3 regions of the Paenibacillus sp. F411 genome follow, and region 2 is predicted to be linked to each of the others. Evidence: a T-box and tRNA genes for the amino acid it is inferred to sense, from the RefSeq annotation. Region 2 holds a T-box; the other regions hold tRNA genes.
The links. A T-box is a leader RNA that pairs with one kind of tRNA and senses whether it is charged. The one in region 2 lies ahead of leuS (leucine--tRNA ligase), so its partner is inferred to be a tRNA-Leu.
Positions count from the first base shown of each region.

Region 1: it encodes a tRNA-Leu, which carries the amino acid that the T-box ahead of leuS (leucine--tRNA ligase) is inferred to sense. The anticodon was not compared.
Region 3: it encodes a tRNA-Leu, which carries the amino acid that the T-box ahead of leuS (leucine--tRNA ligase) is inferred to sense. The anticodon was not compared.

Region 1 covers NZ_JAGFIP010000001.1:205,952-213,163, reverse strand. The annotation lists gene JJQ72_RS00905 (nitric oxide synthase oxygenase) at 1-420, shown strand, start outside; gene JJQ72_RS00900 (YtxH domain-containing protein) at 507-857, opposite strand; gene JJQ72_RS00895 (DUF948 domain-containing protein) at 879-1,331, opposite strand; gene JJQ72_RS00890 (DUF86 domain-containing protein) at 1,487-1,906, opposite strand; gene JJQ72_RS00885 (Dabb family protein) at 1,918-2,205, opposite strand; gene JJQ72_RS00880 (helix-turn-helix domain-containing protein) at 2,454-3,068, shown strand; gene JJQ72_RS00875 (hypothetical protein) at 3,172-3,360, shown strand; gene JJQ72_RS00870 (universal stress protein) at 3,450-4,106, shown strand; tRNA gene JJQ72_RS00865 (tRNA-Leu) at 4,225-4,308, opposite strand; gene JJQ72_RS00860 (AraC family transcriptional regulator) at 4,460-5,320, opposite strand; gene JJQ72_RS00855 (Gfo/Idh/MocA family protein) at 5,453-6,511, shown strand; gene JJQ72_RS00850 (sugar phosphate isomerase/epimerase family protein) at 6,554-7,212, shown strand, end outside.
Region 2 covers NZ_JAGFIP010000003.1:143,690-150,901, reverse strand. The annotation lists gene JJQ72_RS04815 (Gfo/Idh/MocA family protein) at 1-581, shown strand, start outside; gene JJQ72_RS04810 (helix-turn-helix transcriptional regulator) at 635-1,507, shown strand; T-box leader at 1,550-1,785, shown strand; gene leuS (leucine--tRNA ligase) at 1,872-4,313, shown strand; gene comER (late competence protein ComER) at 4,294-5,136, opposite strand; gene JJQ72_RS04795 (ComEA family DNA-binding protein) at 5,260-5,787, shown strand; gene JJQ72_RS04790 (deoxycytidylate deaminase) at 5,841-6,359, shown strand; gene JJQ72_RS04785 (ComEC/Rec2 family competence protein) at 6,487-7,212, shown strand, end outside.
Region 3 covers NZ_JAGFIP010000005.1:25,697-32,908, reverse strand. The annotation lists gene JJQ72_RS07035 (S-layer homology domain-containing protein) at 1-953, shown strand, start outside; tRNA gene JJQ72_RS07030 (tRNA-Glu) at 1,176-1,250, shown strand; tRNA gene JJQ72_RS07025 (tRNA-Lys) at 1,298-1,373, shown strand; tRNA gene JJQ72_RS07020 (tRNA-Leu) at 1,402-1,484, shown strand; gene JJQ72_RS07015 (hypothetical protein) at 1,583-2,224, opposite strand; gene JJQ72_RS07010 (helix-turn-helix domain-containing protein) at 2,390-2,746, shown strand; tRNA gene JJQ72_RS07005 (tRNA-Leu) at 2,924-3,006, shown strand; gene JJQ72_RS07000 (organic hydroperoxide resistance protein) at 3,190-3,609, shown strand; gene JJQ72_RS06995 (zinc ribbon domain-containing protein) at 3,775-4,017, shown strand; gene JJQ72_RS06990 (hypothetical protein) at 4,107-4,385, shown strand; gene JJQ72_RS06985 (thiol-disulfide oxidoreductase DCC family protein) at 4,465-4,863, shown strand; gene JJQ72_RS06980 (thermonuclease family protein) at 4,866-5,720, opposite strand; gene JJQ72_RS06975 (P-loop NTPase family protein) at 6,036-7,202, shown strand; gene JJQ72_RS06970 (TadA family conjugal transfer-associated ATPase) at 7,199-7,212, shown strand, end outside.

The DNA of each region.
Region 1 (7,212 bases), on a different contig from region 2:
GAGATTGGCGGCATTCGCTATCCGTCAGCACCTTTTAACGGCTGGTACATGGGCACCGAGATCGGGTCAAGAAACCTGGCCGACACATTCCGGTACAATAAGCTGCCCGCCGTCGCCGCCCATCTGGGTCTGGATACGTCCAGAGACAGCTCCCTGTGGATCGACCGGGCGCTGCTGGAGCTCAATACAGCCGTGTTGTACTCGTTCAAGCGTAGCGGTGTCAGCATTGTAGATCATCACACTGCCGCTTCACAGTTCCGGCGCTTCGAGGAACGGGAGCAGGATGCGGGAAGATCCGTGACCGGAGATTGGACCTGGCTGATCCCTCCCATGTCTCCTGCATCCACTCACATCTTCCACGCTGCTTATAAGAATGAGCTGAAATCTCCGATGTTCCGTTATCAGGAAAGGCCTTATTAGAACAAGACAACAAACGCCCTGCTCGGTTTTGGCTTCAAGCCAAGCCCAAGCAGGGCGTTTATGCTATAAGACGCTACGACCATGGTTTAACGGTGCTGCTGTTCTCCTTGAAGCTCTTCATCCTCTTCCTGTTCCCGAAAAGAGGAAATCCGGGCTTCTGCACCGTCAGCCAGCCAGGATTGCTGCTTCTGGCTCCAGTCCTGCAGCTCGGAGATCATCCCCTGAGCCCGGTCTGTCATCACGCCAATCCAGGAAATGCCCTGTTCGCCCAGCTTTTCAGCGGTTTCCTGCACTTTATCTCCAGCAAGGCGCGCGCCGTCGGCAAGGCTCTCTCTAAGCTCCCGGCCAGATTTCGGTGTCAGCAGCAGGGCCGTTACAGACCCGGCAATGCTTCCGATAAGTGCTCCCCACAGCAAACCTTTGCTTTTTTCGTTCATTGTGCATCTCTCCTTTGATCTTTACTCAGCCTGCCCGCCGCCGGTCCGGGGAGACCGTCGATGCCATGCATGCCAGAACGAAACCCCGATGTCCAGCCAGCGAAACAGCTCTCCGAGCTGCTTCTCATTGTCCAGTCGAGCCTGCTCCAAGTGCTGAGCGGCAGACTGGGCAGCCTTCTGGCTGACTCTGGACACACCAATTACCGCTTCTGAAGCGGAATGGACCGCACCTTTCACCTGGACAACCATGGATTCTGCTGCAGCCAGCTGCCGCTCTACGTGCCCCAGCGAACGAGATGCCTGTTCCATAACCTGTGACGTCTGCTCTGATAGCGCTGCGTACTGCTCTTCCATGGTTCTTAGCACAGCTTCCGCTCGAAGCAGCATGTTCCGGATCAGAAACCCTATGGTAATCGCCGCTGCGGCAATGATCCAGATCCCTGCTGCCGCGGCCACAATGCCCCACTCCTGCATACCTGCCTCTCCCCTTCCTTCCGGCTGACCGGGCGAATGCCTAGTCGCATGCTGCATTATAAGCAGCCAGGGCCTGGCCTGACACTGTTTGCACGAAAAAAAAGCCCTCCACACGATTCATCGTGTAAAAGGCTCTATGACGCTTCCTGTGGACGCTACAGCTCCCGCTCTAAATATCCCCTGACTTCAGATGCAAAGGTCTCCAGCAGGCCAGGCAGACTCTCTGTCAATGGGTGCAGCGCAAAGCGGTCCCAGTCATAATACTCCTGAACCAGCGGCCGGCGCAGCCGGACAAGCTCGATGAAGGCATCATAGACGGGCTTGGACATGACCTTCTCTTCGTGGATGATATCCATAATGTCCTCATAGCTGCTGGCATCGCGCATAATAAAGCCGTCAATCAGATAGCTGCCGACATCGGTAACGACCTCGATCGCCAAATGGAGCGCACGCTCCTGAATAAACCCGCAGGCCACTGTCGGCTTCCAGGCAGCAGCAGCCTCCCTCATACCTTCTGCAATATGAGGTATCGCATTCAGACGACGTTCAATTTGATCCTGGTTTACGTAATACAAGCCATCACCGCCTAAACTTCGAAATCGACAGCGAGGGTATGATCCTTCACTTCGTTAATATATTGAATCACTTCCTGATGAGCGGGGTGCACCTGATACGCCTGAAGCTCCTCCAGGGAATCCACTTCCACGATCAAGGCCAGGTCGTAAGAGCGCTCCGAGCGCACAACGTCTGCCCCTGCCTCCAGCGAGCGGAGCTGGGGAATTTGTCCGTCCATATTTTTGAGCACCTGGACTGTGCGCTCAATGTTCTCTGCAGTCGGTTCTTTCAGCTTGAAAAATACGATGTGTTTAATCAAAAGTCATTCCTCCGTCACAGGATGATAGGTACTCTTTCTGTTCTATCATACCCTGCCCGGCTCAAAAAAGAAATGAACGGCTTGTGCCGTTTAGACACGTTTTACAGGTGTAAACCGTACACTGCACCGCCTTTTTAAAGAGCATACAGTATAACTTCACAGCAAGCTGGAAACAAATGATAGAAACAGCCTATTGAAAGTTGGTTGTCGAATAATGTAGTATTGTGGTAAAAAAAGTCGGAGGAATTATGCCTACACAACCACAGCAAGAAAAACACTCCATCGAGGCGTGGTCCCTGATCAACCGTAAATACCTGGGTAAAGGCGTGCGCGTAAAGCGATTCCGCAGACCTACCCGGTGTCAGATCCGTAACCGTGTCCTGCTTGCCATCCTGATGGCCAATGATATCAAGCTCTCCCAGCTGGCAGAGGAGCTCGGCGTTTCTTCACGCAGCGTCAGTGCCTGGGTCTATGAGGGGCGTGTGCCCGGCAAAACCAATCTGGAGAAGGCTTGCAGCTATCTCGGTTATCCCCGTCATATTTTGTTTCGCGAAGAATTACTGGAAAAGTCACCCTTGATCTGTCAGCCGGAGCCTTCGCGCTTCATGAAACGGACGTTGACCCGTTCACCCGTCAGCAATCGGATTTTGACTGGCCTGTGCATGGTGCATGACCTCTCGGTCAGTGATGTCAGCCGCTGGATCGGCGTACATCCCGGCACATTCCGTAAATGGCTGCATCAGGGAACCCTGCCTTCTCCAGCGTTTCAAGAGAAAGCAGAAGCCTTTTTTCGCATCCCGCGCTCGGTACTGTTTGCCGACTGCGCACTTCAAGGAGATCTTCGAACCAAAGCTCAGCCGTAACGGCAAAAATAGGGACCATTCTTTAAGATCCTGGATCTTTAGAATGGTCCCTGTTCTTGCAGGGAATACCATCTCCATAGCCTTGGATAAACGGAGGGATAAGATGGATAAGGATATCGGCACGGCGCTGGGACTACTGGGAGGCACGACGCTTGGAAGCGGGATCGGCTTTCTAATGGGCTGGCATTCCTATGATCTGATATGGAGTGTAATTTTGGGAGGCTTGCTTGGCATGCTGAGCGGCCTGGTGACGGCAATACGCTGGCGTGCTGGCAGCAAGACCTCTCCGTGAACTGCAGAACGCCGCAGGTGAATTTCTCCCTGCGGCTTCTTTTTTGTTACAATGTGTACATAATGCACAAAACAGGAGGTGGAGCAGGATTGAATACGAATCAAAGCCCGGCCGAAGATACATTTGCCAGTGAAAGTATTCTGGTCTGTGTCAGCTACGGGCCGAGCTCAGAGCGTCTGATCCGCCGCGGAGCCAAGCTCGCGCAGGCCTTTCAGGCGCCACTGACAATCTTGACGGTAGGCGTCCAGGATGAAGATACGTATCACGAAGAAAGAGATCGGAACATGGCCTTGTGGACATCGCTCGCACAGCAGCTGCAAGCGGAGTTTCTGATTTCAAAGCGTCCCTCGCGGGATGCCGCAGAGGTGATCATTGAGACGGCGAGAGAAAGAAAGATTACCCAGATTGTCCTGGGTCAGTCTGTCCGTACGAAATGGGAGGAGTTAACCGAGGACTCGATCATGAACGAGATTCTCCGCAGCATTGAGCTGGTGGATATTCATGTTGTCTCGGTCAAGCGACAGGTGGAGCAGCAGCATGAGGATGATTATGAGCCGGGCACAAAGGCATATCTCGTTCGGGATGGCGATAGCTATGTGCTGCAATTTGAGACGAGTGCAGCGGATGCGATTGAAGGAACCTTTTATCAGAGCGTGTACACGGACTTCAATAACGGCATTTTCAAGACGATTCGGGGTCAAGAGGTCATTAAATATCACATTTTCGACGGTGCAGTAACAACATAAACTGTGGATTATGCAATCAGGCCGCTAGCCGCGGCCTGATTGCACGCACCGCACCCACTCTAACCCTGAATATTAAGAAAAGAGCTGATCCCCAAGGGATCAGCTCTTATTCATAGGATGCGGTCGAGAGGACTCGAACCTCCACGGGGGTTAGCCCACACGGACCTGAACCGTGCGCGTCTGCCAATTCCGCCACGACCGCAAGCATATATCTTCGAAGCCTCGAAGATGTCTAGTGAATTCTCGGTTGTCTTGTTCTTTCCGAACCAGTTCCGTTTCAATCACCGTAATTAAGAGTATACTCTCGCTTCAGCAAGATTGCAAGCACTTTTTCAAAAAACTTTAAAGACCCTTCACGGCCCTACCCGGTTACGATAGCTGCGCGGCGAAACGCCGGTCATTTTCTTGAAGACCCGGGAGAAATAAAAGGTATCTTTATATCCTAACGCTTCCCCAGTCTCCTTCACCGTCAGCTCGGTATTCAGTAAAATGCTGCGTGCTTCCGAAATCCGGAGGCGGTGCAGAAATTCGTTCAGCGGATAGCCCGTATACTCCTGTACTATTCTTCGAAGCGTGGATACTGAAATATGATGCCTTGACGCCATCTCTGCCGCTTCCTGCCTTACATGGAGAGATTGCGAGATGTCTTGAATAACCTTGAGCGCAAAGCTTTCCCGGGTACTGTCCTCTCCACCGTCGGAATAACAGGCTAAATCGTACAAAAAGCTTTCCAGCATAAGCACTGCGCGGTCCATATTGCTTGGCGCTCCGCTGTCCATCAGCTTGAAGATCAGCTCCATCCGGTGCATTAAAGAATCATCAAATACAGTGGCCTTGACCTTCCCGGGGTCCTGCAGCCACTGCTCCAGCCATTCTGTAATGCGGGAGCCTTCTACCGTAAAGTAATATTCATCCCAATCTCCGCCCTCCCAAGGCCCGTAATTGAATACTGCGCCCGGGTACAGGCAGAACCAGCTTCCCGCTTCAATCGCCTGCTGCTCCCCCTCATCGACCTGATAAAAGCCGGAGCCGCCGGTAATCATGACAAATGCCCAATACGAGAATTGCGCGTTCAGGCGCTGGGGCCTTCTCTTTGGAAGATGTCCGGCGTTCACCAGGGTCAGAGACTTGATCTTCTGCTTGCTCGCATCCAGCTTGGGGTTAAACAGACGAATAGGATATGAACTGATCATATAATCCATGGTTATTGTCATCCTGCACATTCTCCCCCTCATACAAACGTGCTAACTTATAGGTGCTTGAATAAATATAACATATTTGATTGCGCCCCTCTATACGGGTGCCCCAAGAGCAAGCATGAAATATGGAAAGGATGTTAGGTTATTATGAGTACCTTGAACATCGGTTTGATCGGAAGCGGATCCATCTCTGAATCGCATTTAAAGGCTTACAGTGCCAACCCGAAGGTCAGGCTTGCCGCCGTATGCGACCTGAATGAACCCAGAGCGCGTGAAAAGGCAGAGAAATATGACATCCCGAACGTGTATAGTCATTATAAGGAACTGCTCGCAAATTCCGAGGTAGATGCCGTCAGTATTTGTACCTGGAACAATTCACATGCAGAGATTAGTATTGCCGCCCTTCAAGCGGGCAAGCATGTGCTGTGTGAGAAGCCGCTGTGCAAGACGGTCGAGGAAGCGCTGCAGGTGCAGGAGGCGGTACGAGAATCCGGCAAAACGCTGCAGGTCGGCTATGTTCGCCGCCATGCCTCCAGCATTCATGTCCTGAAGAAGTTTATTGATGAAGACGAGCTTGGAGAAATTTATTTTGCCAAAGCGAGCCTGATTCGCCGCCTCGGCAACCCCGGCGGCTGGTTCGCCGATCAGGAGCGCTCCGGCGGAGGGCCTTTGATTGATATCGGCGTTCACTGTATCGACCTGTGCTGGTATTTGATGGGCAAGCCAAAGGTGAAATCGGTCAGCGGCAACACGTATAACCGCCTTGGCAACCGAGCTCATATTCAGAACCTGGATTTTTACAAAGCCGCTGATTATGACGCCGCCTTAAACAACGTAGAGGATATGGCGAATGCCCTTATCCGTTTTGAGAACGGGGCCTCTTTGCTGGTCGATGTCAGCTTTACCCTGCACGCGCGGGATAACTCTGCGCAGATCAATATTTATGGAGACAAGGGCGGCGCCGAGATTGAGCCGAAGCTCTCTATTGTAACGGAGCGTCACAATACGATTATTAATGTAGAGCCGCAGCTTACACATCCGGGCTTCGAATTTCAAGGAGCATTTGACCAGGAAATTTCCCATTTTGTCGATAGCTGTCTCGGCCTGATTCAAACCAATAGTCCGGTAGAGGACGGCGTGGAAATGATCAAGATCCTGAATGCCGTGTATCAATCGGCTGCCGAGGGCCGTGAAATTCATTTTTAATATGATGTTTAACCACTTTATAAGATAAGGAGTGTGACTTGGATGCTGCTAAATAATAAAATCGGAGTCATTGTAGACAGCTTTGGAGTCGGGGTGCGCGAGGGACTTGTTAAGGCCAAGCAGGCTGGCGCTGACGGTGTACAGATCTATGCCGTTTCGGGCGAGATGGATCCTGCCAACCTGAGTCCTGCGAAACGCCGCGAGCTGCGCGAATACATTGACGGGCTTGGCCTTGAAATTTCTGCACTCTGCGGCGATCTCGCCGGGCATGGCTTTCAGGATGCTGCAGCCAATCCGGAGAAGATCGAGAAATCGAAGCAGATTCTGGATCTGGCTGTGGAGCTGGGCACAAACGTCGTCACCACACATATTGGCATCGTGCCGGAGGATCAGAACGACCGGATCTATGATGCTATGCAGCGGTCCTGTGATGAGCTTGGCATCTACGCCAAGAGCATGAATGCCTACTTTGCGATTGAGACTGGACCGGAGCCCGCAGCGCATCTGAAAAGCTTCCTCGATCATCTCACTACGAACGGCGTCTCGGTTAATTTCGATCCGGCCAATATGGTCATGGTTACCGGTGACGATCCTGTGGAAGGTGTGAAGCTGCTGAAGGACTATGTCGTGCATACGCATGTCAAGGACGGTGTGCGGCTGCGTCACATGGACCCCCGCGATGTCTACGGCTTCCTGGGCTA
Region 2 (7,212 bases):
GGCGGGTCATTCAAGTCATGGGGACAGGACCGCACCGGCTGGATGCAGGAAACCGTCCGGACTGGTTTTTCAAGCGGGCACAGTATGGCGGCATTTTATGCGATATTGGCTCCCATCAGATCGAGCAGTTTCTGTTCTTTGCCGGCTGCAAGAATGCAGAGGTTGTCAGCAGCAAGGTGGCGAATTATGGACACCCGGAATATCCGGAGCTGGAGGATTTCGGGGATGCAACCCTCATCGGAGACAACGGGGCAACGAACTATTTCCGGGTAGACTGGTTTACGCCGAACGGGCTGGGTACCTGGGGAGATGGCAGAACGATCATTCTCGGGACCGAAGGGTATATTGAGCTGCGTAAATATATTGACATTGCCCGCAGTTCCCAAGGCGATCATCTCTATCTTGTCAATGGAACCGGAGAGCATCATCTGGAGCTGAGTGGCAAGGTCGGGTATCCTTTTTTTGGGGAGCTGATTCTGGATTGCCTGGAGCGCACGGAGAAGGCGATGACGCAGGAGCATGCACTTAAAGCCGGGGAGCTCTGTGTTATCGCCCAGCAGCAGGCGGTTCGTATTCCTTAGCGCTTTCGTTTATAATGTAAGGAATCCATGGTGCGTAAAGGGGCAGAAGCTTTATGAAAGCGGGATTCCAGATTCACGGTGAGCCTGCCCGGCAGGGGCAGCCCTATGAATTTACATACATGAACGATCGTCGCATTCCAAGCGGTATATTCCACTCTCACACTAAATATGAAATGTTTTATTTTCATGAAGGAGCCTGCACGTATCTGATCGGGGACCGGTTCTATGCGCTGAAGCCAGGTGACCTGCTGCTCATGAACGGTCTGACGCTGCATTGTCCTCACCTTGAGCAGGGTGATCAATATGTCCGCAGCATCATTCATTTTGAACCGGACATTCTGGATCAGTGGCTGAGCAAGGAGCTGTCCTCTGCTGCATTGCGGCCGTTTCAGCAGCTCAGTAATTATCGGCTGAGACTTGCAGGGGCAGAGCGGGAGGAATTCGAGGTTCTGCTGAAGGAAATGCAGCGTCTTTCCTGTCTGGAAGGAGCGTGGGCTGCAGACCGGAAGGGACTGCGCCTTGCGGAGCTGCTTCTGTTCGTGGCCGAGCTCTGTACGGAAACGGTGGTGGAGCAGGGTTCTCACTCCGAGAAGGAGCGGCATGTCCAGCATGTGATCACGTTTGTAGAGCAGCATTATGATGAACCGCTTACCTTGGACGAGATCGCCAAGGCGGTTCACCTTTCCAAGCCGTATCTGTCTGCCATCTTTAAAGAGGTGACGGGGACAACGGTACTGAAATATGTGTACAGTCGGCGCATTAACCAGGCCAAGATCCTGCTGTGGCTGCATCCGGACATGACCGTCACGGAGGCGGGACGGGCGGCAGGCTTTAACCATCTGGCCCATTTCAGCCGCATGTTCAAGGAAATGGTAGGCGCCAGCCCGGAAGAGTATCGCAGTAGCCGCATTTCTACATTGACTTAGCAGGGAATATTCGGTTATAATATCGACATTCAATTTAAAAAAAGCAATGCGATGATGAGGACTATCATTTCATCCCTGTCACTCAGAGAGCCGGCGTCAGGTGCAAGCCGGTTGACAGCAGAAGTGAACTCACCTCGGAGTAACGGTGACTATTCGGCGTAAGCTAGCCGATAATTATCGTCGTCTCACCTGCGTTAGAGGTGCAAAGTGAGTCTAAGGCAAAGCATGCCTTACACTAACTAGGGTGGTACCACGGGAAACAACCTCTCGTCCCTAGCGTTATACGCTGGAGACGGGAGGTTTTTTTGGCTACAATCCCTTGATCTCACAGGTTAGTGTGAACGTAGAGAAGGAGCTGGCAAAGATGAGTGACAATCAACAGACGGGCCATGGCTATCAGCCCCAGGCGATCGAGCCGAAATGGCAGGAGTTCTGGGATCAGAACAAGACATTCAAGACGGAAGAGGATGACAGCAAGCCGAAGTTTTATGCGCTGGATATGTTCCCTTATCCTTCCGGCGCCGGGCTTCACGTAGGCCATCCGGAAGGATACACGGCAACAGACATCGTTTCCCGCTTCAAGCGGATGCGCGGCTATAATGTGCTTCATCCCATGGGCTGGGACGCTTTTGGCCTCCCTGCAGAGCAGTATGCGATGGATACAGGCAAGCACCCGCGTGATTTTACAATTGCGAATATTAACAATTTCCGCAGACAGATCAAATCTCTCGGCTTCTCCTACGATTGGGACCGCGAGATTAGCACCACCGATCCGGAATACTATAAATGGACCCAGTGGATCTTTATTCAGCTGTACAAGAGAGGCCTTGCTTATGTAGCCGAGGTACCTGTGAACTGGTGTCCTGCACTCGGCACAGTATTGGCGAACGAAGAGGTCATTGATGGCAAGTCTGAGCGGGGAGGACATCCGGTCATCCGCAAGCCGATGCGGCAGTGGATTCTGAAGATTACGGATTACGCCGAGCGGCTGCTGGAGGATCTGGAGGAACTGGACTGGTCCGAGAGCATTAAGGATATGCAGCGTAACTGGATCGGTAAGTCCACAGGTGCTGAGGTCGTGTTTGATATCGAAGGTCATGACCGGCAGCTGACTGTATTCACCACCCGTCCCGACACCTTGTTTGGAGCCAGCTACTGCGTCGTTGCTCCGGAGCATGAGATGGTGGAGGACATTACAACGGCAGCGCAGAAGGAAGCAGTCCGGCAATATCAGGAGCAGGCGGCTCACAAGAGCGACCTGGAGCGGACAGACCTTGCCAAAGACAAGAGCGGGGTGTTTACAGGCGCTTATGCAGTGAATCCCGCGAACGGGGCGCGCCTGCCGATCTGGATTGCAGATTATGTGCTGGCAGGCTATGGCACCGGTGCCATTATGGCCGTTCCGGGACATGACAGCCGTGACTGGGAATTTGCGAAGAAATTTGGCCTGGATATTATCGAGGTTGTAAAGGGCGGTAACGTGGAGGAAGAAGCTTACACCGGAGCGGGCGAGCATACCAATTCCGAGTTCCTGAATGGGCTCCAGAACGAAGAGGCTATTGAGAAAATGTCCGCCTGGCTGGAGGAGAACGGAAAGGGACGCAAGAAGATTACTTATCGTCTTCGCGACTGGCTGTTCAGCCGTCAGCGGTATTGGGGAGAGCCGATTCCGATTCTTCATCTGGAGGACGGATCAATGAAGACGGTGCCGGAGGACCAGCTGCCCCTGCTGCTGCCGGACGTCGATCAGATCAAGCCGTCAGGCACTGGAGAATCCCCGCTTGCTAACGTAACGGAGTGGGTAGAGACGGTAGACCCGGAGAGCGGCATGAAGGCCCGCCGGGAGACCAATACGATGCCGCAATGGGCAGGCAGCAGCTGGTATTACCTGCGCTACATTGATCCGAACAACGACGATGAAATTTGCTCCAAGGAGAAGCAGAAGGCCTGGCTGCCGGTCGATTTGTACATCGGCGGGGTAGAGCATGCGGTGCTTCACCTGCTGTATGCCCGTTTCTGGCACAAGGTGCTGTATGATCTGGGTGTTGTAGACACGAAGGAGCCTTTCCAGAAGCTGGTCAATCAAGGTATGATTCTTGGCACGAACAACGAGAAGATGAGCAAATCACGCGGCAACGTCATCAACCCTGATGACATTGTCAACGAGTACGGAGCGGACACGCTGCGTGTATATGAGATGTTCATGGGACCCTTGGAGGCTACGAAGCCTTGGAATACGAACGGCGCCGAAGGCATTCATCGTTTCCTCTCCCGTGTCTGGCGCTTGTTTGTCGGAGAGAATGGCGAGCTGAGCACCAAGCTGGTGGACGGTGAAGGGTCGGATGAATTCAAGCGGAGCTGGCACAAGACGGTCAAGAAGGTGACCGAGGACTTTGAGCATCTTCGCTTTAATACCGCGGTCAGCCAGCTGATGATCTTCATCAATGAAGGCTACAAGACGGAAGAGCTGCCCCGTAAAGCGATGGAAGGCTTCGTGAAGCTGCTGTCTCCGCTGGCGCCGCATTTGGCAGAGGAGCTATGGAGCCGTCTGGGATATGCCGGCACGATCACTTACGAGCCATGGCCGGAGTATGATGAGGCCTTTACGGTAGATGCGGAAGTAGAAATTGTAGTGCAAGTGAATGGCAAAATCGTGGATCGTGCCAGAATATCCAAGGATTTGGATCAGGACGCCATGAAAGAACATAGCCTCTCCCTTCCAAATGTCAAGCAGGCGCTGGAAGGAAAGAGTGTACGCAAGGTGATTGCCGTACCGGGCAAGCTGGTCAATATCGTGGCCGGTTAAGCGCGGTGCCGAATACCGTACCCAGCTTCTCCAGCTCTTCCTCATACTTGTCATGCGTCGTGGTGATGAGCTCATGGAAGAGGCCATCCAGCCGCTCCTCGAACAGGGACAGCGCCTGGGCGGTAATGCCTCCCGGGACAGCGATCCGCTTTTGAAGCTGCTCCGGGGTAAAGCCTTCCTCGGTCAGCAGCTTGCCGGTGCCTAGCAGCATCTCACCGGCAAGGCGGTTAAGAGAGGGACGGTCGGCTCCGGTCAGCTCGATGGCGGCGGTAATCCATTTTTCCAGAAAATAACCTAAAAAAGCAGGCCCGCAGCTGGAAAAATCGGATGTAATCCTTGTGTGCGATTCCAGTACCTGGATGGGCCTGCTAATACAAGACAGGAGGCTTTCCAAAAGCAGCCTGTCTTTTTCTTTGATTCTGGAGCCATACATGCACAGTGTGGCACCGCCGCCGGTCTGATTCGTCAGGCTGGGAATGATTTTGGCGATTTTGCAGGGCAGTGCAGACTCCAGATGAGAAATTTGGACCGGACTTGTAATGGAAACGATCATGTGCTCGGAGGCCAGGGCGTCCGCGATGTCATCAATCACCGTCTTGAACTCCCCCGGCTTTACACACAGAAACAGAAGCTGAACCTGCGAGGCGAGGTCACTATTTCGTTCACACAGCCGGATTTCCGGATATTGCAGCAGCAGCTGCTTGGCTCTCTCCGGTGTACGAGTGCTGATGTAGACCTGCTCCGGCTGAAGGGCTCCATAGCGGATGAGGGAGGTAATTAATAGACTGCCCATGCTTCCTGCCCCGATAAAACCGACTTTCAACATATGGATTTCCCTCCTTTCACGTCATTACAGCACAGAAGTGCTGTGTATTACAGATAACGTATGCAGAGCCAGGGTTGGACCATGCCGATAAATTGATGAAGTTCAGAAAGGAATGAAGAAATGAGAAAGAGCCACATGGCTGCAAGTGTCATCCTTACGCTCCTGGGCTGCGGTTTGATTCTGTACGGCGGGGAAGGGGATGCGGTACCGGAAGGCTGGAAGCCGCTGAATGATCAGGTGCAGGAGGTCCTGGAGGCTTCTGCCCCCGCTCCATCCGGCGCTGAGAAGCATGAGGAACCGGCTGCCCTTACACTCAAGCAGGAATCCGCTGGGAACAGCTCCCCGGCAGAGGTGTCAGGCGGGAAGGCGCAGCCGACTGCGGGAAATGTTGAGGCCAGCATAGAGGTGAAGCCATCTCAGGAGCCGGAAGCAGCCCGTTCAGGAGATGCTGCAGCCGGCAAAATCAACATTAACACGGCGGATCTGAACGCCTTAATGGAGCTTCCGGGCATCGGGGAGGCGAAGGGGCAGGCGATCATCGATTATCGCAGCTCAAATGGACCCTTCAAAAGTGCAGCCGAGTTGATGGAGGTCAAGGGCATCGGGCCCAAAATGCTGGAGAAAATGCAGTCTTACATCACGCTTTAACCCTGTGCTACAATAAAATCAACTTTAATATATAGAGACAGGTGAGCATACAGATGAGCCAGGATCGTCGTAAAGACTGGGATACGTATTTTATGGATATTGCATTTATGGTCTCCACCCGCTCTCAGTGCCATCGAAGGCATGTCGGAGCGGTGCTGGTCCAGGGGAAGAAGCTGCTGGGAACCGCCTATAACGGCGCCCCGATGGGCGTGCCGGACTGCTCGGAGGCGGGCTGCATGATTGTAGAGGATTATGAGCTGGTTACTGCTGCCGGTAAAGAGGAGATGGTGAAGAAGCAGCGATGTATCCGCACCATCCATGCTGAACAGAATCTGCTGCTGTTTACAGACCGGATTGACCGCGAGGGCAGCACGGTGTATGTGACGGACGAGCCGTGCTGGACGTGTGCCAATATGCTGGCAAACAGCGGAATTACCGAAGTGGTCTTTCACCGGGCTTATCCGAAGGACAGCCTAAAGGTCAGTGTTATGATGGCACAAAAAGGCATTCAGTTCCGTCTGCTGGAGGATTACCAGCCGCCGCAGGAGACGCTGATGACGATTCAGAATTAACATCTATAAAGCGCTTCGGGAGCAGATGAACTGCGCCTGGCGCTGACATACAATCTCTGCAAAGGAAGAACCTTTGGCTCAAGCTGCCAAGGGTTCTTTTTTAATGACGCTGAAAGGAGGTGCGCTTATGCTGCAGCGCCCTTTGCTGTGGTTTGCCATTTGCTGGGTAGCCGGCAGCAGCTGTGCTGCGATGTCTGCAGGTATGCAGCAGGTCATGATTCTCGGGGGTCTGGCCATGCTGCTTGTCATTCCCGTGCTGTTCGGTCAATCCTCTGTGATCTTGAGCGGCATTCTGCTGCTGAGTATAGTGCTGTCTGCCGCGAGCTGGGAGTGGAATGACAGCCGCAACATAAGCGGGCTGGATCCCTTGCTTACATACAGCGCTTCTGAGGAAGACGGTGCACTCATTCCGGCGTCTGCTTCTTTAAGCGGTAAAGTGCTCACTCCAGTGGAGATTGACGGGGACCGGGCTCGGTTTACGCTGCGGCTAGAACGGCTGGATACGCATACCTCACTGCAAGAGAAGGTGAGTGTGCAGGTGAAGCTGGTCTCGGAGGAGGAGCAGGACATTGCTGCGTCCTGGCGGCGCGGTGATTCCTTGAGCTTTACCGGGAGTCTGGAGAAGCCGGGAGCAGCCCGGAACTTTGGAGGCTTTGATTACCGGCAGTATCTGTACTATCAGGAAATCCACTGGATCGTTAAAGCGGAAGGAGCGGCGGCTTTCGATGTCCAGCTGCTGAGCGGCTGGTCTCTCGACTGGGTGCTGCGGGGGAATAACGAGATCAGAGCTTATCTCGGGCAGCATATCGATTCCCTTTTCGGATCTTTTCACGGCGGTTATATGAAGGGGCTC
Region 3 (7,212 bases), on a different contig from region 2:
ATGACAGTGGTATTGTAAGCCTGGACCAGGACAACGGCAGCAAGATCAAGGCTGGGAAACCGGGTACCACTTACGTGCTGCTTCGATATACGGGAACGATTGATGAAGAGAAGACGTACGATATTTACACGGAGCCGGTGAAGGTCAAGGTTGTCGGAGGCGATCACGGTGATGGCAGCGGCACCGGCAGTGGTGGTGACGGCAGTGATGATGGAGACGGCAGTGATGATGGAGATGGCAGCAGTAATGAAAATGGCGGCAGCGGAGATGATCATGGAAGCACGGGCCCGATTGTGGACCAGAACAACAACGGAAATCCCGGTAACGATGACAGCTCCAGTGATCCTGGCAGTAACGATGGTCCAGATTCGCCAGTGAGTGAAAATCCTTCAACCGGACAAGGAAGAGCCTATGTAGACATAAATGACCACTGGGCTTTTGAAGCGATCATGCATCTATCCGCTAAGGGAATTATGGAGGGCTACGATAACGGCTCCTTCAAACCGGATCAGGAGATGACCAGAGCGGAGTTCGTAACTGTTGTTTCGCGGACACTCGGATTATCTGGAGCCCCAGCAGGTTCTGTTTATACTGATGTTGCAGAGAGTGCGTGGTATTCAGAACATGTTAACGGCATGGTTCATGCGGGAATCATACAAGGCTATGCCGATGGAACCTTCCGGCCGGATCGCCAAATGACAAGAGAAGAGGTATGGGTAATCCTGTACCGTGCTTTCCAGAATAAACTGACACAGCAAGATCTGACACAGCAAGAACTTAACGCATTGAGCTACTCGGACCTAAACGAGATCTCGGCTTGGGCTCAAAAAGCAATTTCCGCCTTGACGATGATCGGCATAGTTAACGGTTACCCGGACGGTACGCTGAAGCCAAAGGGAACCATTACCCGCGCTGAGGCTGCAGCGCTGCTTGTAAAACTGGTGGACAAGTAACAAGCAATTTACGGCAGAGATAAGCTCTATTGGTTTAGAAAGTGAAGCTGTTCGGAAGGATGATGCCGGAGTCTTCCGTTTGTAGAGGAAGACTCCGGTTAACTTTTTTGGCTTTAAATACCGAGTAAACGCAGATTGCCGTCGATTCAAAAAAAGTGCTTGCCACATAGATATATATTTGATATACTCAATCTTGTCGTCACGGCGAGCAGCTATTAATAAGGCCCGTTGGTCAAGGGGTTAAGACACCTCCCTTTCACGGAGGTAACAGGGGTTCGAATCCCCTACGGGTCACCATTTTATCTAACATATGAATGATGGCGCAGCTGGTCCATTTTCTTCGAGAGCCATTAGCTCAGTTGGTAGAGCACCTGACTTTTAATCAGGGTGTCGAAGGTTCGAGTCCTTCATGGCTCACCATTTTATTCATAGGTAATCCTTATATTGTGCGGTAGTGGTGGAATGGCAGACACGCTATCTTGAGGGGGTAGTGGGTGTATACCCGTGGAGGTTCGAGTCCTCTCTACCGCATAAACAAAAGGCTTCTGCAGCGATGCAGAGCCTTTTTCTATCTAAACAAACAGCCCGGCAGCCTCATCACCCGGGCTGTTTGTCATATGATGATTCATTTACTCTTCTTCCGCGGAAGAGGCATGGTCCAGGATCGAAGAATATCTGGGGTATAAACGGCGGATACAGGCGGGACAAATATCATGTGTAAAATGCACCGGCAGCTTGCTCTCCAGGTAGCTCTCCACAGGATCCCAGTGTCCCGCAGAGCGGACATGCTTACAGACGGCGCAGATGGGAATATGATCCGGGAGCACACAGACATGGCCTAATGCATGCCTAAGTTCGGTTTCTCGGTTCTTAAACTCTGTGATGTCTGTAAATGAAAGAATCGCACCGTGTGAGGTGGATTGGGGGCCTCGGGTCAGAGCGTGAATCTCGAACAAGTACCAGGCGATACTTTGCTGAAGCTGGATCTGATGCTCCATGCGGAAGCTGTGCTCATCGCCCCGAAGGATACTATGGATGGCAGGTAAGTATATGTCATGGCAGAAAGTGCTGAAGAAAGGCCTGCCGAACAGCTCCGGTCTCAACTCAAAAACAGAAAGTCCTTGAAGCTGAACGTCGGGCAGGAGTCCCCAATGTGAAATGATGGAGAGCAGACGATCATTGATCTTGTCGATGGTGCCGTCTTCGCGGAGGATTACCATTCCAGACATCACATGATGTACAGCATGGCCCCAGGATAATATATCACTCAACCTCATCGTGCCTCCAATTCAAATCTGGGTGCAGTAACAGTGCGATGACAAATGTGGTATAATTTAGACGTAATGCACCTATTATACACTTATCTAAGTATGGTGTCAATAATGCATGACGTACATAAGTGATTTTTTTTAGGGATCAGGAAGGCGGTTCTTTCAATGCACTCGATATATCAACGAATTGAACAGCTTATCGAAAGCCGGGGGATGACAAAAAAAGCATTTTGTGAAGCGCTGGGAATTAGTACCGGGAACTTCGGGGATTGGAAGAGGGGTAAGACGACGCCGAGCACGAATAAGCTGATTGAAATTTCAGCTTTTTTCTCTGTCAGCCTGGATTGGCTCATTGTGGGCCGCGGAACACCGGAAGGGATTATGGAAGAGCGCGAAGGTTATGAATGGGATCAAGCAGCCAAGGAGAAGCATCTGGATGGCCTGTCTGAGGAGGAGAAGAATTTCATTCAGGAATATATAGCGTTTACGGAGTACCGGAAGAAGAGGAACAAGAAGCTTTAAATTCATTTTCGGTTTCAACAACCGCAGTTTAAGGAGCAGCCGTGCTTGAGGGCTGTTCTTTTTATTTGATGCTGAGGCAGTGGCTTCAAGTGCATAGGTACAGGCGCAGATCATGCTTTACTTCCACAAGCAAGCAAGGTATAATAGGAATGTTCTCCTCAAGAGGAAGCTTATTATGCGGTAGTGGTGGAATGGCAGACACGCTATCTTGAGGGGGTAGTGGGTGTATACCCGTGGAGGTTCGAGTCCTCTCTACCGCATCGCAATGTGAAGCAGCCTTTCGTTGAATACTCAGCGAAAGGCTGCTTTTTTGCATACTCCATCCGGGGGTTGGAAATGCTATTTGACGGTCATCCACCCGATTTTACGTTTCAATTACAGTGAGACGTTTATAAAACAAATGTGGATAATAGTTTTTTCTAACCGAAGGAGATGATTTTGTGATGCAGGCAATGTATACAGCAGATGTGAAGGTTAAAGGCGGAAGAAACGGATCCCTGGAGTCCTCCGATGGTGCGTTAAAGCATAATCTTTCCATGCCGAAGGAGCTTGGCGGACCCGGCGGAGACGGTACGAATCCAGAGCAGCTGTTTGCGGCGGGATATGGTGCCTGCTACGAGAGTGCCTTGGCGAATGTTGCCCGAAAGGAAGGCGTCAAGCTGGATAATGTGACCGTACACTCCCAGGTTATGATTGGCAAGGATGACAGCGACGGCGGCTTCAAGCTGGCGGTGAAGCTCAATGTAGACATGCCGGGGATTGATCGTGCTCAAGCCGAGGATTTGGCCAAAAAAGCGCATGATTTCTGTCCTTATTCCAAGGCTACCCGCGGAAATATTGATGTAGAATTAAATGTAGTGTAATCAAGGAACGGGTCTGCGGCATAGCAGCAGCTCATATATGAAGGCGGGCTCATTGGGAGCCCGTCTTTTTGACGTGAAGACCTGAATTTGTGAAGAAAATGAACCGAAATGAAGCGCATGCCGTAAAGAAGGATATGTTGAATCGGGAAGGGAGACGGGAAGTTTATGAAAATTGAGGATATGATTGCGGAACGTTTTGTTTGCACGAAATGTAAGGGGACCGAGTGCAAGACGAAAGAGGTATCCATGTCCGGAGCCGGCCTCAGTAAGATGTTTGATATTCAGCATAATCACTTTTTGTTCGTATCCTGTATGGACTGTGGATATGTAGAAGTGTTCAATCCGGATATTCTGGAGGGGAAAAAGCGGGGACAGCTGGGCTCCATCTTTGACGTCTTCTTTGGTTGACATTGCCCCTGAAATTCTTTAATATGTCTAAGTACCGGAAAGTACAATGTACTAATGAACGAGAAATTTAAGATAAATGGGTGATGCACATGCCATACAGACCGCAGATTACCAATGTAACTAAAGCCGGAAACAATGAGAAGGACGGGCTTTATGAGTTCATCATCAATCTGGCAGACGGAACCGATTGCCGCGTGTTTTACAACCGTTATCCAGAATGGAAATTGACGAATGTCAGCCGTCTGGGCAAGACGCCTTGTCCCGTATGCCGCAAGGATTTCATTTGCAGATGCATGGAGAAGTTTTCTTCGGATTTTGATGAGCAGATGAAAGAGGGAGAATGGCTGAGCAAGGCAGCTGCCGAATAATTGAATGAGGCACAACGACAGCGTGGACTTTGGTATGAGTTCCACGCTATTTTTGTACATTTTATCTGGAGGAATGAGGATGACGGATCACGTTATTGTACTGATCGATGGTGTATGCCATTTATGCCAAGGCCTTACGCGCTTTATCATCAAACGGGATCCTGAAGGGCGCTTTCGCTTTGCCTCCCAGCAGTCGGACATTGGGCAGGAGCTCCTTCTTGCGGGGGGGCTGTCTCCAGAGCTGAATAATACCGTAATTGTCATTGAAGGAGGAACCTATTATACGAAGTCCGCTGCTGCGTTGCGGATTGCAAAGCGGCTGCCGCTGCCATGGCCGCTTTTTTACGTCTTCGTGATGGTACCCCCTTTTATCAGGAATCCTGTTTACCAATGGGTCGCTAATAACCGGTATCGTTGGTTCGGAAAGTCTGAAGAGTGTATGATTCCGACTCCGGAGATCCGCCGTCGCTTTCTGTAATGCTAGCTCTTCGGCGCCCGAAATCCGGCAGCCTCAGCTTCCTGCTCACTGCAGAACCACGCCTCCGGATCGGTAGCGTCATAATATCTGGATTCCGGCGTGTGGTAGATTTTATCTCCTTTGGAGTTGATATTGCCTTTAATGCTGCAGCCATTGGCCGGAGTCTTGTCTTCCGCTGGTGTGGCTTTGGATGCTGGCTCTTCAGCTTCAGCTGCTGCAGTATCATCAAAATGCTCGGGATAAAAGCCGTCCTCCTGTGCATAATTTTCTACACTCCAGATGCCTTGCGCCTCATTGCGGCTGTCCTGCTGAAGTCCGTTGAATTTATCGACATATCGCACATTGGGTGGATAAATGTAGGCGACCCGCGCGAGACCTTCCTGTAGAAGGGCTTCCTGGACCATCACCCCATCGGCATAGACATAGGCGAGCAGGCGTCCATATTTATCGCGGTTGGGCCCAATATCAAATTCCAGCTCCAGAAGGTCTGCTTCTTCTACCATACGGGCAGTAAAGTCCTTGGCTTCCGGGCCGTACGGCTGTACGCCGAGCTGAGGGTGACTGGTTTCGGGTGTATCAATCAGAAGAAAACGAACATTCTCCTCTTGTCCCTGCCACTCTACCCGGATGGTATCTCCATCCACGGCTCTAACTAGCTGAACCGGTGCTTTAGCGATATCCAGTTGGTCGGTTTCATATCCTTTGCCGGAGACGGGAGGTGCAGAGTTCTTGTCAGCCCCGGAGGATGAAGCAGGTGCTTGCCCGGAAGCCGGGACTTGGGGGCGTTCTGCGTGGTCACTACCGCAGCCGGTCAGCAGCAAGGCTGCAAGCAGCGCAGGGATCAGTTTCAATCTCATGATGATTCTCCTCTTTAAGTAGTTGTAATAGGTGTAAGATAGGGAGCGCGTTATGTAGTTCAACTGTATATAAACCGACATCGACTCGGAACACTTGTTCCATTGTATTATGATAGGTTTGCCGAGGTTTGGCAAGGGTGCCTATAGCAGCAGATAGGGTGGGAATGATCCAAAATTTCGGTTGCAGACCCCGGGAGTATATGCTATCCTATGTAAAAATATAACAAGACGACGGAAGCACCGTTCTATGACTGCAGATGCTGCAGTATAGAAGGGTGCTTTTTTGCGTTGTCTTGGGAAAAGGAGAATGGAGATATGGATCCGGTGAGGCTGGTACTGGCAGTACAGGACCCTCCATATGCAGAAGCCGTCCTGAATTATGTGCAATCCAGCGATGATGCCACTCGTTTACAGATTGCGGCATTTACTCGCGTGGATGCCCTGCAGCAGTACAAGGAAAAGGGAAAGAAGCATGATCTGGTCGTTCTGGATGGAGCTATGCTGGAGGCCTGGAGGGGCCTTGAGCTGCCTTTGATCCCGGGACGGTGGATTTACCTGAGTGACGGGAGCATCGGCCCTGTGGCGGAGCATGAGGTGGCTGTACCGAAATATCAGCCGATCCCGGAGCTGCTGAGCGGATGGCTTGCTCGAGCGGGCCGAAGTGTGCACAGCAGCCATACGGGCCGGGAGCTTCGGTCTGGAGGGACCCGTGTACTCGGAATGGTCTCGGCAATAGGTCATTGCGGCAAGACGATGATTGCCATGAGCATAGCGCGGCAGCTCGCGGAGCTGGGCTGCCGGGTGCTGTATCTTAATCTGGAAATGCTGAACTCCAGTGAGCAGCTGTTGTCCGAGGAACGTCTGCAGGGCGGCAAGAGCAGCTTTTCCCGGCTGCTGTACGACCTGAAGGTGCTTCAGGAGAACGGAGAAGAGATCGATCTGGGGCCGTACATTGTCAGGAAGGAAGCGTTGAAATGCGATGGACTGGTTGGCGGTGCTGAGGTGAAGGAGATGCTGGAGATGAATGCAGACGATACGGCTGCTCTGCTGGGAGCTCTGCAGGGCCTGAATCGTTATGACATGATCGTTGTTGATAACGATGGATTAAACCAGAAGCTGCTTCAGGCGGTCACCCGGCATGCGGATGAATTGCTCTGGGTCCTGACTGCGGATCATACAGGGCAATGGAAGACGGGGAAGTGGATACAGCATCTTGGCACCCAAGAGATGAACGGCACAGACTTCGCAGCGAAGAGTCGATTTATCATAAACCGCTATACGCCTAAGCTGGATTCAAGGAAGCAGGAGATAACAGCAGATCATGTTCTGCCAATGATGAACAGCTGGGACAGCAGTAACCTATTGGAGCAGCTTCATACTCCTGCCTTTCAGAAGGAGATTCTGAAGCTGTGCCATGAGCTGTATGGAACCGCTCAGTCCTCCGGAGCCTTCATGGATGGAATGCGTGGTGGCGGCAGATGAGTCTGGACGA